One region of the Listeria farberi genome, then DNA from elsewhere that is predicted to be linked to it. Evidence: a T-box and tRNA genes for the amino acid it is inferred to sense, from the RefSeq annotation. Region 1 holds a T-box; the other holds one or more tRNA genes.
The links. The T-box of region 1 lies ahead of glyQ (glycine--tRNA ligase subunit alpha). A T-box ahead of a tRNA ligase gene usually reads a tRNA of that ligase, here a tRNA-Gly.
Positions count from the first base shown of each region.

Region 2: it has a tRNA-Gly gene. The T-box ahead of glyQ (glycine--tRNA ligase subunit alpha) is inferred to sense a tRNA for this amino acid. The anticodon was not compared.

Region 1 covers NZ_JAARZL010000001.1:1,238,398-1,241,816, forward strand. Annotated here, with positions in the region: gene glyS (glycine--tRNA ligase subunit beta) at 1-781, opposite strand, end outside; gene glyQ (glycine--tRNA ligase subunit alpha) at 774-1,664, opposite strand; T-box leader at 1,732-1,905, opposite strand; gene recO (DNA repair protein RecO) at 1,946-2,713, opposite strand; gene HCB38_RS06195 (DUF4352 domain-containing protein) at 2,850-3,419, shown strand, end outside.
Region 2 covers NZ_JAARZL010000001.1:741,287-744,705, forward strand. Annotated here, with positions in the region: gene HCB38_RS03605 (TVP38/TMEM64 family protein) at 1-222, opposite strand, end outside; gene gltA (glycosyltransferase GltA) at 349-1,296, opposite strand; gene HCB38_RS03615 (hypothetical protein) at 1,280-1,453, opposite strand; tRNA gene HCB38_RS03620 (tRNA-Gly) at 1,673-1,743, shown strand; gene queG (tRNA epoxyqueuosine(34) reductase QueG) at 1,844-2,983, shown strand; gene trmL (tRNA (uridine(34)/cytosine(34)/5-carboxymethylaminomethyluridine(34)-2'-O)-methyltransferase TrmL) at 3,004-3,419, shown strand, end outside.

The sequences.
Region 1 (3,419 bases):
AATTACCAGATAAAACCGTTGGGTATTCGACGAGGTTGGTTACTTCCTCTAACAAGTCATCGTCCTCTTTAATTTGCCAATTTTCCATAGATTCTATTTCGCGTAATTGTTCGACGATGGCTTGTTTACGTTCTTTAGCATTAACGACTACAAATTGTTCTAGTAATGCATTTGGATAGTCACTAGGTTTTTTAATTGTAGCTGTCTTTCCTAAGAAACGGTGACCACGAGATGTGTTGCTCGTTTCAACTCCAGTAATCTCAAAAGGAATGATTTCTTCACCGAACATAGCAATCAACCATTTAATCGGGCGAATGTATCGTAAATCATTACTGCCCCAGTGCATACTTACAGGGAAAGTCATGCTAGTTACTACTTTTTCTAAGCTTGGTAGTAAGTTGCTTGTTTTTTCACCGATTACTTCTTTTTTAATATAGATATATTCAACGCCTTTAATATCTCGGAAAGTAAGATCAGCTGGGTCTACTTTTTGGCTTTTTGCAAAACCTAGTGCAGCTTTTGACCAGTTGCCATCTTCGTCTAATGCAATTTTTTTCGCCGGACCTTTTGCTTCTTCTACACGGTTTGCTTGTTCTTCTGCCATTTTTTCAACAAGAACAGTTAAGCGTCTTGGTGTCGAATAGGTTTTAATTTCGCCAAATTCGATTTTATTTTCCATTAGCCAGTCCGTTACACGTTTTTCCAATTGTAAAACAGAGCTAGTCACATATTGTGCTGGCATTTCTTCTAAACCAATTTCTAATAAAAAGTCTTTACTCATGACGTTTTCCTCCCTCTTCTTTGACTAATGGGAAGCCAAGTTTTTCTCGTGATTCATAAAAAGTTTTGGCGATTCGTCTGGCTAGATTTCTAATTCGACCAATATACTGCGCACGTTCGGTAACCGAAACTACCCCACGAGCATCTAGAAGGTTAAAGGTATGCGAACATTTTAATACATAGTCATACGCTGGGAAAACTAATCCTTCCTGCATTTGACGAGCTGCTTCTCTTTCATATGTGTCAAAAAGAGTTAACAACATATCTGTATTAGAAGTTTCAAAGGCGTAAGTGGAGTTTTCGTATTCTGCTTGAAAGAAAATATCACGGTAACTAATGCCTTCTGTCCATTCTAAATCAAATACATTTTCTTTATCTTGAATATAACTTGCTAAACGTTCCACACCATAAGTAATTTCGGATGTAACTGGGAAGCATTCCAAACCACCTACTTGTTGGAAATAAGTGAATTGAGTAATTTCCATTCCATCTAACCACACTTCCCATCCAAGGCCTGCGCATCCTAAAGAAGGATTTTCCCAATTATCTTCTACAAAACGGATATCATGTTCTAATGGATTGATACCTAATTTTTCTAAAGAACCTAAGTAAAGCTCTTGAATATTGTCAGGAGAAGGCTTCATCACTACTTGAAATTGGTGATGTTGGAATAATCTGTTTGGATTTTCTCCGTAACGACCATCTGCTGGACGACGCGACGGCTCTACGTAACCTGCTTTCCATGGTTCTGGACCAATTGCTTTTAAGAAAGTATAAGGGCTCATTGTGCCAGCACCTTTTTCCACATCATACGATTGCAACATAATACAACCTTGTTCGGACCAATAATCTTGTAATGTTCTAATCATTGTTTGTAAATTCATTGCTTCCACCTCCAAAGATAATTCAGCCAATATAAAAACTCTCGTCCCTATATGCTGATTTAAAGCATATAGGGACGAGAGTTAGCTCGCGGTTCCACCCTATTTGGAATTGAAATAATTCCCACCTTGATTTCGCTGTACTCCAGAACGCCTTCACAAAAAGTTAGATATCCGGCTCTCACCACACCCGAACTCGCTAAAAATAGAGCTTTTTGTTACTATTTTCCTTCAATGTACCTATTAGTTGATATATTACAAGATACTGTATTTTTGTAAAAAAGTCAATCGTCACTATCTTTTTTTAACATATTTTCCCATTTATCCATATCGCGCAAAAATTTCCTACTTTTTAAATATAATCCAGAATATTCATCGTAGTAAGTGTCAATAGCTTTTTGTAACCATTCTTTTGTTTCTTGTTTTACATCAATATTGCCTAATCGATCTAATTGGAATATAAAAAATAGCCGCAAAAGTTTTACTACGTTTTCCGGTAAATGCATCCGGTAATGGTCTTTATCAAAGCAGCGATGGCAAATAATTCCGTTGCTCCTTGTTGAAAAATCAAAATGTCCTGTTGTCTCTCCGCAAATAGCACATTTATCCATCATTGGGTAAAGTCCTAAAACAGGTAGCATTTTCATTTCGTAAATTTGTGTTAGAATTTGTGGATCATATCCTTCATCAATATCACGTAAAACTTGAAAAGTTAGCTCATATAGATATGGATTGGGTTGACGTTCTTCTGTTGCCTTATCCAATAACTCACATACATATGTGGCATAAGCCGTCATAAAAATGTCTTGTTGGATGGAAGAAAAATTTTCGATAACTTCTCCTTGTTGAAGTGTCCCAAGCCCATTCCCTCCAAAAAAAGTGAAGTAACCATTTGTAAATAATTGTGTAACAGCTGCTAATCTACTTTTGGTTTTCTTTGCACCCCGAGCAACCACACCAATTTTTCCAAATTCTCGCGTATACATGCGGACTATTTTATCTGATTCACGATAACTCGTCTGCCGTATCACGATTCCTTCGCATTTCTCCATGTGGCACCCTCCTTTTTGATTCTTTTTATTATAACATTTTCTAATGGATTATGTCTTTTTATATTTTTTGCTATCTTTCCACGACTTGCTATTGTAAAATAGAGAAAAAGGCAGGAAAGAAAGGATTTTTAATTCTATGGGTATGTTACTTATATTGTTAATCAGCTTATTTATACTCACATTCATAGGTGTAGTTGTAGGAATTATTTTGCTAATTGTTAGAAAAGAAAGATGGGCTGGTATTATTGTTACTGGATTATCATTTGGGATTGGATTTTACGTATTGTTAGCAGGGTTAAACGTAACAACTGTTAGCTTACTTCAAGGCTTTAATAACCCATTTTCTTTTTATAGTAATAGTGGAACAGATGTTTATTCTAATGACTATGCAGAAAACTACGATGAAGATTTTTATAATGATTATACGGATGTAGATTATGGCGAGTCCGTTGTTTTAGAAAATGATAGTACTATAACTGTTTATAAACCTGAAGTGTCTCAAAAGAAAGATGGTTACGATGTTTATCAAGTAAAAGTAAAATATGAAAACACAGGGGTAGATCCTACACCATTTTATTCGGAGAACATCTCTCTTTACGATGATGCAGCGGAAGACTATGGCCAACAAATTACAGAAGATGGTTTCTCTGGAGATGTTCAGCCAGGCGAAACAAAAGAATTAACGCTTTACTATGAAGTATATAAT
Region 2 (3,419 bases), 500 kb from region 1:
ACTACCTGCAATTGCAGCAGTAACGGAGATTAAAAAGCCACCAAATAGTCCATATGCATTTACGTTCACTACAACAAAAACAATAAATGGTAAAAAAGGTAAAAACGCTTCAATAAAAGGTAAGAAAAAAGCTAAAAGTGGACCTAAATTCCGATACTCACTTAGCCAGTACATTAAATTATCATAAGAAAAGAAATTCATCATATCCTGCCAAAATGTCATAAGCAAGCCTCCAGTAGTCTTTAAAAACATACTTTTATTTTCTCACATAAAAATGATAAAGCGCTAATAAAACAGCTTGAATATAGTTAAAAATCCTAGTAAATCAACCAGGATTTTAACTATCTATTATTTTTGATCAGAAAAACCATTTTCTTCTTCAACAATATAAAGCGGGCGGTCTTTTACTTCATCATAAATTCGACCAATATATTCACCAATTAAGCCGAGAATGAAGAGAATTGTTCCCCCAAAAACGAGTTGTAAAATAATAATAGAAGTCCAACCAGTTAATGTTGTATCAGTAAAGAACCTTTGGAAAAGCACAATAATTAAGTAAATAAAACCAATGAAAGCTGTTAAAACGCCAAGATAGCTTGCCAGTTTTAATGGACGATAAGAAAAGGATGTAATTCCGTCTATAGATAATTTAATCATTTTTTTGAGTGGATATTTTGTTTCTCCAGCCGCGCGTTCATCACGTTCATAATGCAGGGCTGTTTGTTTAAAACCAAGCCAACTAACTTGTCCGCGAACAAAAGGATTTTTTTCATGTAATCCAGCTAGCTCCCGACAAACTTGCGCATCCATGAGTCGGAAGTCACCAGTATCAACCGGAATATTAATATCTGTTAATTTAGTTAAAATACGGTAAAAGAGAGAAGCACTTTGTTTTTTAAAGAAAGTTTCACCTTTTCGTTTCAGACGTTGAGCGTATACAACTTGGTAGCCTTCTTTCCACTTTGCTACCATTTCAATAATTAACTCAGGGGGATCTTGTAAATCTGCGTCTATAACAATAACTGCTTTACCATGCGCATAATTGGCTCCAGCAGTAATAGCAATTTGATGCCCGAAATTCCTGGAAAAATGGATAGCTCTTACACAACTATCTTCTGCACTTAATTTTTGCAACATACTCTTCGTTAAATCTCGACTACCATCATTAACAAAAATAATTTCGTAGGGACCGTCAAGGGTTTGCATGACTTCTGTAAGTCTCCCGTAAGTTTTTAGTAGAACTTCTTCTTCGTTAAAAACAGGGACTATACAGGAGTATTCAATATTTTTTTCCATACTTCACACATCCTTCATTAAGTTGATAAAGTGTCCCGCCACTAGTACCATTTATCCCTGTTGCTCTTACTTCTATAGTTTGTGATGCACTAGAAGTAGCATTGTCGTTCGAAAGAAGCGGAACAATACTACTTAAAGTCAACGATTTCTTTACCATTCCTTCATCCATTTTACCACATTTGGTTCAGAAGCTTTACTACTTAAGGATGAGAATCAATATTTACTGCGTAGTATATAAGTAAGTAAAAAGACTTGAAAAATCATAAATACAGTGGAATTTTATTTTTTACAAAGAAATTCCAGAAAAAGTCTTGTCAAAACTAACATAGAATGGTATTATATAAAAGTTGTTAAAACACTAAGAACTACTTACTGTGCGGGTGTAGTTTAGTGGTAAAACTACAGCCTTCCAAGCTGTTGTCGTGGGTTCGATTCCCATCACCCGCTTTATATTTTTTATAAATCCTGTTATCAACGCAGTGTTTCGACCTTTTTAAGCGAAGCATTGCGTTTATTTTATTGCCTGAAAATAAGGAAAGGGGGAATGATGATAGTGAAGCCAGAATCAAATTACGCAGCGCTAAAAGAAGAGCTAATTGCTTATGCACATGAAATTGGAATTCAAAAAATTGGTTTTACGACAGCGGACCCTTTTTTATTTTTAAAGGAACGGTTATTAGAAGCTGAAGCGTTAAATCTTTTTACAGGGTTTGAGCATCCGGTTATTGATGAGCGTGTATATCCGGAGCTTATTTTCAAAGCACCTCAGTCGATTATCGCTATCGCACTTGCTTATCCATCTAAATTAACAGAAGCTCCTATCAGTAAAAAAGAAGCAAGACGCGGCGTATTTGCTAGAGCTTCGTGGGGCATCGATTATCATACTGTTTTACGAGAAAAATTAGCTTTACTGGAACACTTTTTAAGTGAACGTTTACCTAATGTACGGATGAAATCTATGGTAGATACCGGTGAATTATCTGATGTGGCTGTGGCAGAACGAGCTGGCATTGGTTGGCGCGGGAAAAACACGCTGCTTATTACGCCAGAATACGGCTCTTGGGTTTATTTAGGGGAAATGATAACCAATATCCCTTTTGAACCAGATACGCCTGCTAGCGACTTGTGTGGCAGCTGCAATCAATGTATCAAAGCTTGTCCAACAGGTTCCTTGTTAGGTGAAGGAAAAATGAATCCGAAAATCTGTTTAAGCTATCTTACCCAAACAAAGGACTTTCTAGATGAAAAATATCGCGAAGTATTGCATAATCGTTTGTATGGCTGTGATACTTGTCAGGTAGTTTGTCCATATAATCGAGGGCATGATTTTCATTTTCATGAGGAAATGGAGCCGGATCCGGAGCTTGTTCGTCCCGAGTTAAAGCCACTGCTACATATTTCAAATCGCGCTTTCAAAGAGCAGTTTGGTGATATGGCTGGTTCATGGCGTGGAAAAAAGCCAATCCAACGAAATGCGATAATTATTTTAGCTCGTTATAAAGATAAAACTGCAGTACCAGAATTAATTGATTGCTTGGAAAATGATCCGAGACCAGTCATTCGCGGAACCGCTGGATGGGCCTTACGTAAAATTGGCGGAGAACAAGCGGAAGAAGCTGTCCAAAAAGCGCTCCAAAACGAACAGGATAAACAAGTACTCCAAGAATTAACAGCAATACCAAATTAATAGAAACAAGGTGAAAAGAAATGCCAAACCATATCGTACTATATCAACCAGAAATCCCTGCAAACACAGGAAATATCTCAAGAACTTGTGCTGGAACAGACACTTATTTACATTTAATTCGTCCACTTGGTTTCTCCACAGATGATAAAATGTTAAAACGCGCCGGACTTGACTACTGGGATAATGTGAAACTTTCCTATTACGATTCTCTAGATGAGTTTTTCGAAAAAAATGCCGGTGGAGAATTCTACTATATAACTAAATTTGGGCGGCATGTTTATAGTGACGTCGATTATAGTGATTCGAATAAAAATTATTTCTTCGTTTTTGGAAAAGAAACTACTGGTTTGCCTGATGAACTTTTACAAGCAAATGAAGAAAATTGTTTACGCATTCCAATGACAGATCATATTCGTTCTTTAAATTTATCTAACAC